One region of the Microbacterium sp. LB12 genome, then DNA from elsewhere that is predicted to be linked to it. Evidence: predicted binding sites of a transcription regulator. Region 1 holds the regulator's gene; the other holds the start of a gene.
What was found. The regulator LexA, encoded in region 1, represses DNA repair genes until DNA is damaged. The targets are predictions, from matches to a motif close to TCGAACANNTGTTCGA.
Positions count from the first base shown of each region.

Region 2: WFM69_RS09200 (HNH endonuclease signature motif containing protein) is a predicted target of LexA. The motif match lies at 2,144-2,159, and genes of this name have one in related genera.

Region 1 is NZ_JBBCPF010000004.1:267,144-271,323, forward strand. It holds gene WFM69_RS09960 (S9 family peptidase) at 1-875, opposite strand, end outside; gene WFM69_RS09965 (hypothetical protein) at 933-1,337, shown strand; gene lexA (transcriptional repressor LexA) at 1,353-2,039, opposite strand; gene WFM69_RS09975 (LysM peptidoglycan-binding domain-containing protein) at 2,331-2,699, shown strand; gene WFM69_RS09980 (histidinol-phosphate transaminase) at 2,763-3,848, shown strand; gene hisB (imidazoleglycerol-phosphate dehydratase HisB) at 3,845-4,180, shown strand, end outside.
Region 2 is NZ_JBBCPF010000004.1:129,182-133,361, forward strand. It holds gene WFM69_RS09195 (sugar-binding protein) at 1-584, shown strand, start outside; gene WFM69_RS09200 (HNH endonuclease signature motif containing protein) at 753-2,114, opposite strand; gene WFM69_RS09205 (spermidine synthase) at 2,228-3,130, opposite strand; gene WFM69_RS09210 (DUF5979 domain-containing protein) at 3,237-4,180, opposite strand, start outside.

The sequences.
Region 1 (4,180 bases):
ACGACGGCGTCGCGGCCATTCGTGCGCACCGCGACGATCCGGCCGTCGTCGAGTGGACGGAACCAACGGTTGCCGAGCACCCAGAGCCCGTAGCCGGTGTCGGCGTCGGCGGGCGCGATCGGCCGCGGTGCGGCGACGGGTGCGACGCCGTCGAGCGTCACGCGGTACAGCCCCCAGCGGTCGTCCGGGTCGTCGGCGAAGACCAGGTCGGAATCGCTGATCCATTCCGGTTGCAGTGCCGCGCGGGAGCGGACCGTCTGCGGCTGCCCGCCGTCGAGTGCGCCCACCTGCAGGTGCGCCTCCTCCCAGGGCATCCGGCCGCGATTCCAGGCGACCCACGCCGCGCGGGTCCCGTCCGGAGACAGGGCCGGATGCGCGTAGAAGCCCTCGCCCCGCGCGATCACCCGGATCGCGGAGGGATCGTCCGCTGCGGACCCGTCGAGAGGGATCTCGATGATCGCGCGCGTGTGCGGCGTCGTGGCGAGATCCTCCCGCACGGCCAGCAGACGACCGCCCTGCACCCGCAGGCCCCCATGCGCAGGGCCGGATGCTGTGAGAGGCACGGGCTCCGCGCCCCGCACCATCCGGTGCACCCGCTGGTCGCCCGCGTCCACGAAGTACAGTGTGCCCGCGTGGTCCGCGGTCCAGGCGCCTCCGCCGTACTCGTGCACGCGCGAGCGGGCGCTCCACGGCGCGGGCAGGATCTCGGCCCCGGAAGAGCTCCGCACCGTCACCCGCCCCTTCTGGGAGGGCACCGACTCGCCCCACCAGATCTCCGTGCCGACGAACCGTGCGCCGTCGATGCGCGGTGAGGATGCCGCGACGGACGCGGGGGAGAAGGACGAGGACCAGGAACCGTACGGAGACGACGACATGCATCGAGCCTATGGGCGGATCACACGCGGCATCGCACGCGATGGAAGACTGGGGTCATGAGCCGCATGACAGGCCGCGCGATCGGCAGCTGGAGCCTCCGCCTCGACGCTGTCTACTGTCTGATCCTCGGCGCGTTCGTCGCGGTCGTCGCGCCTCAGCTCGCGACGGTGATCGCGCTCCCTGCACTACTGCTGACCGTGGTGGGGCTCGTCGTCGTCGGCTGGTCGGCGCTCGTGCTCTGGATGGTGGCCCGCACACGATTGCGGTCAGCGCTCCGGCTCGTGCTGTGCGTCAACATCCTCGCGAGCGTGCTCATCGCCGCGGCGTCGTTCACGGCATCGAGCGCACTCGTCGTGATCGCCGTGCTGGCCGTCGCGTGCGAGGTCGCGCTGTTCGCGGTGAGCCAGGTCGTCGCCATCCGTCGGCTGAACGCTCACCCGACAGACGGCGCGACGGCATAGCGTCGCCGCGGCGGCTCAGACCGCGCGCAGCACCGCGACGATCTTGCCGAGGATCACGGCCTCGTCGCCGAGGATGGGCTCGAACGCGGAGTTGCGGGGGAGCAGCCAGGTGTGGCCGTCGCGGCGACGCAGGACCTTGACCGTCGCCTCGCCATCGAGCATCGCGGCCACGATCTCGCCGTTCTCGGCACTGTTCTGCGATCGCACGACGACCCAGTCGCCGTCGCAGATCGCGGCGTCGATCATCGACTCACCGCTGACCTTGAGCATGAACAGATCGCCCTTGCCGACCAGTTGGCGGGGGAGCGGGAAGATCTCCTCGACCTGCTGATCAGCCGTGATCGGCACGCCGGCGGCGATGCGCCCGACCAGCGGAACGAGTGCGGCGTCGCCGACGGGGGTCGCGACGTCGGCGGGGTTCTCGGTGCTGCTGCCGGGCAGGTCGATGAGCACTTCCATCGCCCTGGTCTTGCCAGGGTCGCGCCGCAGGTACCCGCTGAGCTCGAGCTGGCCGAGCTGGTGGGTCACGCTGGAGAGCGACTTGAGGCCGACTGCATCGCCGATCTCGCGCATGCTCGGCGGGTAACCATGGTTCGCGATCGAGTTCTGGATGACCTCGAGGATCGCCATCTGCTTCGCACTCAGGCTCTTGCGACGGCGCGTCCGCGGAGCCTCCGACTCGGGGGCAGAGTTCTCGCTCATGGTGCTCCTTCAGTGCGTGATCCCGACGTCGCTCTTCGAATGTCGGTGGCCCGTGGTGGGGTGTCCTTATCGAAACCGTATCCGAGATTCGGGCCGATCTGGAAGATCTGTTCGAGCGTGTCGGGCTGATTTCCGGGTGTGGTTTCGAAGAATACTTGACAGATGTTCGAACTCGAAGATATCTTCGGTAAGTAGCTTCGCATCAACGGCTCCCGGCCGAGTCGCGGATGCGAACGCTACGCCAACTTCCCCGGTGGCTTCACGGCTCCGGGACAGGCTAAGGAGCACCACATGAGCAGCATCAGCTTCAGCACCGCGGCAGTCATCCCGGCACCGGCACGTCCGGCGACGCGACTGCGGTTGACGGCGCGCGGCCGTGCTGTGCTGCTCGCCCTCGCCTCCGTGCCGCTCGCCATCGGGATCGCCTTCGCCGCGATCAGCGGTGGCAGCGCAATCGCCTCCGGAGCAGACACCGCGGCCGTGAGTGTCGAGACCGTCACGGTCATGCCGGGTGACACGCTGTGGTCGATCGCGACCTCGGTGGCACCCGATGCGGACCCGCGCGACGTCATCGGCGAGATCAGCCGCATGAACCTGCTGCGCGGCGGCGAGCTCCAGATCGGGCAGCGGCTCGCGATTCCGGCTCAGTACACGAACTGATCATCGGCGTCGCGCGCCGCAACGTGTGCAGCGGTCAGGTGGTCGCGGCCTAGCATGGGAAGGGTGACCCTCTCCCTCAACGATCTTCCGCTACGTGACGATCTTCGCGGATTGACGCCCTATGGCGCTCCGCAGGCGCCGCTTCCGATCGCGCTCAACGTGAACGAGAACACGCATCCGGTCCCGGATGCCGTGGCGAGCGACATCCTCGACGACATCGCGGTGGCGATCCGAGATGTCAACCGCTACCCGGATCGTGAGTTCACCGCACTCCGGGAGGCGTTCGCCGGGTACCTCGGGCACGGCCTCTCCGCCGATCAGATCTGGGCGGGCAACGGTTCCAACGAGGTGCTGCAGCACATCCTCCAGGCATTCGGTGGTCCAGGGCGCACGGCGTTCGGGTTCGCGCCGACCTACTCGATGTATCCGCTGATCGCACAGGGGACCGGTGCGCGCTGGGTTGCTGGGACCCGACAGCCCGACTACACGATCACCGCCGACGAGGCAGCGGAGCAGGTGCGCGACGCCGACCCCGACGTGATCATCCTGTGCTCGCCGAACAACCCGACGGGAACACCGCTCGGGCTCGATGTCGTCGAAGCGGTCTATGAGGCGTCCCGGGGCGTCGTCATCGTCGATGAGGCCTATCAGGAGTTCGCGCCTCACGACGCGCCGTCCGCGCTGACGCTGCTCGAGGGGCGCCCGCGTCTCGCCGTCTCGCGCACCATGAGCAAGGCCTTCGCCTTCGCCGGGGCGCGCGTCGGCTATCTCGCCGCAGATCCTGCCTTCATCGATGCCCTGCGCCTCGTGCGCCTGCCCTATCACCTGAGTGCGCTCACCCAGGCGGCCGCCGTCGCGGCACTGCGCAACGCCGACGTGATGCTGGGCATGGTGGAGGAGATCGTCGAGCAGCGCGATCGCATCACCGCGACCCTTGAAGCGCTCGGCTACACGCCGCACGAGTCGTGGTCGAACTTCGTCCTGTTCGGCGGCGTCGCCGACCCCCGTGCGACCTGGCAGAAGCTCTACGACCGCGGGGTGCTCGTGCGCGATGTGGGCATCCCCGGGCACTTGCGCGTGAGCGCGGGTACCGAGGCCGAGACCACCGCATTCCTGGACGCCCTGGCCTCGATAGGATCGGCATCATGAGCACCCCCGTACCGACCCCGCGCACCGCGAGCCGCGTCCGCAGCACGTTGGAGTCCACCGTCGAACTCGAGCTCAACCTCGACGGCACCGGTGCGAGCCGCATCGACACCTCGGTGCCGTTCTTCGACCACATGCTCACTGCTTTCGCCAAGCACTCGCTGACCGATCTGACGGTCCGCGCCTCGGGTGACACGAACATCGATGCGCACCACACCGTCGAAGACGTCTCGATCGTGCTGGGGCAGGCGATCCTCGAGGCACTGGGCGACAAGTCGGGCATCTCGCGCTACGGCGACGCACTGGTACCGCTCGACGAGGCGCTCGCACAGGCC
Region 2 (4,180 bases), 140 kb from region 1:
TCGAGCTGTTCTCGGGTTCGCCCGATGACGCGAACTCCGCGGTGTTCTTCAACGGCGCCATGGAGGTCCTGCAGCCGAAGATCGACGACGGCACGCTGAAGGTCCTCTCGGGCCAGACCGAGATCGCCCAGACGGCGACCGAGGGCTGGAAGGCCGAGAACGCTCAGCGTCGTATGGACTCGATCCTCACCTCGACGTACAGCTCGGAGACGCTGGACGGCGTCCTGTCCCCGAACGACACGCTCGCCCGCGCCATCATCACCTCGGTGCAGGGTGCCGGAAAGCCGGTCCCGGTCGTCACGGGTCAGGACTCCGAGGTCGAGTCGGTCAAGTCGATCATGGAGGGCATCCAGTACTCCACGATCAACAAGGACACCACGCTCCTCGTCGAGCAGGCCATCAAGATGGTCGGCCAGCTCCAGAAGGGCGAGAAGGTCGACGTCAACGACACCGAGCAGTACGACAACGGCGTGAAGGTCGTTCCCGCGTACCTGCTGCCTCCGGTGATCGTCACGAAGGAGAACGCGGCCGAGGCGTACAAGAACGTCCCGAGCCTCCTCGAGATCGTGAAGTCGTACCAGTAACACGCGCGAGCAACATCGCATCATCGTGATCCCGTAGCTTTCGTGGCTGCGGATCCACGGGCCGTCCGGACCTTCGGGTTCGGGCGGCCCGTGCTTGTTTCTGGCCGTATGTGTTCCCGGTGCGTGCCTGTTTCTGGTGCTGTTCCCCGTATCGGGCACGCGTCTTCCTCAGAAAGGCGCGAGTCCTACGTCGGCGTCTGCTCCGGCGCTTGTGAACACGACCGAGTTCTGGGGCGGCGGTCGGTCGATGTAGGTGCGTCCGGTCGGGCTCGTCCACTCCAGCACGCCACCCGATCGCTGTGCGACCTGCCATGGCGAGTGGTGTTTGAGCATGTGATGTCGTCGGCAGAACGCGGCGAGATTCACGTCGGACGTCGCGCCGCCGGCCGACGCCGCATGAGTGTGGTCGAGGTCGCATTTCCGCGCCGCGATGCCGCACCCGGGGAACCGACACCGCTGATCCCGCGCACGGAGGTGCCGTCGCAGCTGCTCGCTCGGACGGTAGCGGTCGACGGCGAGCAGAGCGCCCGAGATCGGATGCGTGAGCACGCGATCCCATCCGGAAGCGAGGCCGGCGAGCGTGCGCGCGGTCGCGTGATCGATCGGGGCCGTGCCGTCGAGTTCGGCCGGCGAGCTCGAGTGGTCGGCCTCGCCGGTGCCCATCAACGTCAGCACGGGAACCGTGATCTCCACCCGCGCGCGGATCTCGCCCAGCAGTCCGTCCGCCGTGTCATGTCCCGTGGGGGTGCCCGTGAGCACAAGGTCGGCCAGCAGATCCGCTCGCAGCTGGTCGATGGTGCGGGTATCGACAGTGCGGTCATCCGCGGTGCGGGCATCGGAAGGCTCGCCGTTCGTCGACCGAGCATCCTTCGCCACCCGCGCGTGCTCTTCCTTCAGCGCGTGTGCCATCTGCGACAACCGGTCGAACACCCCGTGCACGAGCGTGGCGGGTCCGTTCATGCCGAGTTCAGCCATCCCGTCGTCGAGGTCCTTCACCCACACGCGCCGCAGCTCACGCGCATCGCGATGCCGCTCGACGATGCTGCGCTCCTGGAATCGTTCGGCGAGCCGTCGCACGAGCCGTCGCAGCCGGTTCGGCGACTCGGCCTCGGCCAGCGCCACCGCCTCCGCAGCGAAGGCCGCCCGGTCGGAAGCATCGTCAAGGTGCGCACCCGCGTCGACGATCGCCCGCGAGTGTGCCGCGGTGATGCGCCCCTCGCCCTGCGCTGCCCAGACCGCAGGGAACCGCTCCACGAGCCAGGACGCCTCGGCCATGCGTCGTTCGATCGTGCGGTCGCTGAGATGCTGCGCGGCGCCGATCTCGGCGGCCACCGTGCGGATCGCCATGTCGCCGTGATCGGGGTGCGCAGCCTCACGGGCGATGTCGATCGCCAGCCGTCCCGCGAGCGCGAGCATGCCGTCTCGGGCAGCCTGCATGCGGTTCAGCGTCGTCTCGGCCGCCTCGATCGATGCGACCAGGTCGGCGAGCATCGCCATCTGGGAGTCGGTCGCGTCGAGCAGTGCTGTCATGACGTCAGTCCATCACCGACCACCGACATTCGAACAAATGTTCACCAGGATTCTGGCATCCGATCCGCGCTGTCGCGCCCGACCGTCACGCGGCTGCGGCGAAGCGCGGAGACCTAGTCCCAGACCGGATCGTCGGGGTCAGGGGAGTCCGTGCCGTCGGCGTCGGTCATGATGCGCGCGTCACCGATCCACGACGTCAGGGCACCGCCGTGGAGGAGGTGCGGGCGCGGTACGCCGAGCATCTCGGGGTTCGTCACGATGGCCAGCGGCGCATCGCTGGCGAAGACGACCACGTTGCCGAGCGGTCCTTCGTCGTCGTGCGGTTCGGCATCGAGCACGACGGCAATGTGCGCGAACACGCGGCGCAGGGTCGCAGCCTGCCGACGTGAGTACTCGAACGGGTGCCCGTCGAGCAGGTTCACCGCCACCACACCGTCCGCGGACGAGCGGGCGGCCACGCGGCGGTAGAACTCCAGGCTGGCCACACGGTGCCGGATGACCGCAGCATCCCAGAGGTCGACGACGGTGAAGTCCGCGTCCACCCACTCGGCGTCGACCGCGGAGTTGCCGGTCGCGACGTCGGCGAGGGCGGGGGACGATGGTGCGGACGATCGCGCCTCGTCCGGAAGCTCCGCGTCGGCGACCGCGCGCGCGTCGCCGAAGATGACGCGCAGATCGGTGCCGGGGGCGAGTGGCAGTGCGTCGATCATCGCCGCATAGAGGTCCGGCTCGAACTCGACCGCGAGCTGCGGGGATCCAGGACGTGTGGCTTCCACATAGCGCGCGAGTGTGAGTGCCCCGGCACCCAGATGCACGGTGAACAGGGGCGTGCCGGGTGCGGCTGCCGCATCCATGGCTCGGGCGATGTGCTGGATGTAGGCGTACTCGAGTGCGGTGGGCTCGATCATCGAGACGACGGACTGCGGGATTCCATCGACGCTGAGCTCGTAGCGACCGGGTCGCCGCTTGGACTTCATCAGCTTCGCCGTCCGATCGCCCAGCGAGATCGAGAACACTCGTCGATTCTTTAGCACCCGTCGATCCTAGGTCGCGTGATGTTCGGTACAGATGCACGGAGGGGCGACGCTCGCGCGCCGCCCCTCCGTGGAACCGCCGTCCGTCCTATGCCGCGTCGGACGTCCGACGCGTGCGGATCAGGAGTGTCGTGGCTCCGGCCAGCAGTAGCAGTCCGCCGAGGACGATGCCGGCGAGGCCGAGTTCGCCGCCCGTGATCGCGAGGGTGCCGGTGGTGGTGCCCGGTGTGCGGGGCGTGGCCGGCACGACCGGGGTGACCGGGTTCTTCAGGGCGACCGCGACCGTGGTCGCGTCGCCGATCGTGAGGGTCGCGCCCGTCGTGGTCGCGGTGACGCCGGTGCCACTGAATTCCGGGGTGCCGTAGCTCAGGCCGGTCTGGCTCGCAGGGGTGGCCTCGGAGAGCGTGACGATCGTGCCGGCCGGGAGCCCGTCGAGTCCGTCGGTCTGGCCCGCTCCGATGTCGAAGGAGCCCGTGACCGGGGTCCCCGCGGCGGTGTAGGAGTAGTCGATCGTGTAGGTGGTGCCGGCCGGAACCAATGCCGCACCCGTTCCGGTCAACGACTTCGTGACGGTGAATCCGCCGACCTGCTGGGCGACCGGGTTCTCCAGCGACACGGCGACCGTGGTGCCGTTGCCGATCGTCACGGTGGCGCCGGTCGCCGTGGTCGTCACGCCTTCACCGCTGAACACCGGTGTGCCGTAGGTGAGCCCGTCCTGGGCGGCCGGGGCGGCCTCGGACAGCGAGACGACCGTGCCCGTGGGGAGGTTCGACAGTCCATCGGTCTGTCCGGCGCCGATCGCGAACGAGCCCGAGACCGGGGTGCCCGCGGCGGTGTAGGAGTAGTCGACCGTGTAGGTCGTGCCGGCGTCGACCAGGGCTGCGCCCGTGCCGCTCAGCGACTTCGTGACGCTGAGGCCACCGGTCTTGAGATCGCCGCCGCCGTCGCCGCCTGCCGCGACGTAGCGCACGCGGAACGACGACGCGTCCTTGCCTGCGACCTGCACCTTGTTCCCGAAGCGGGTGCCATCCA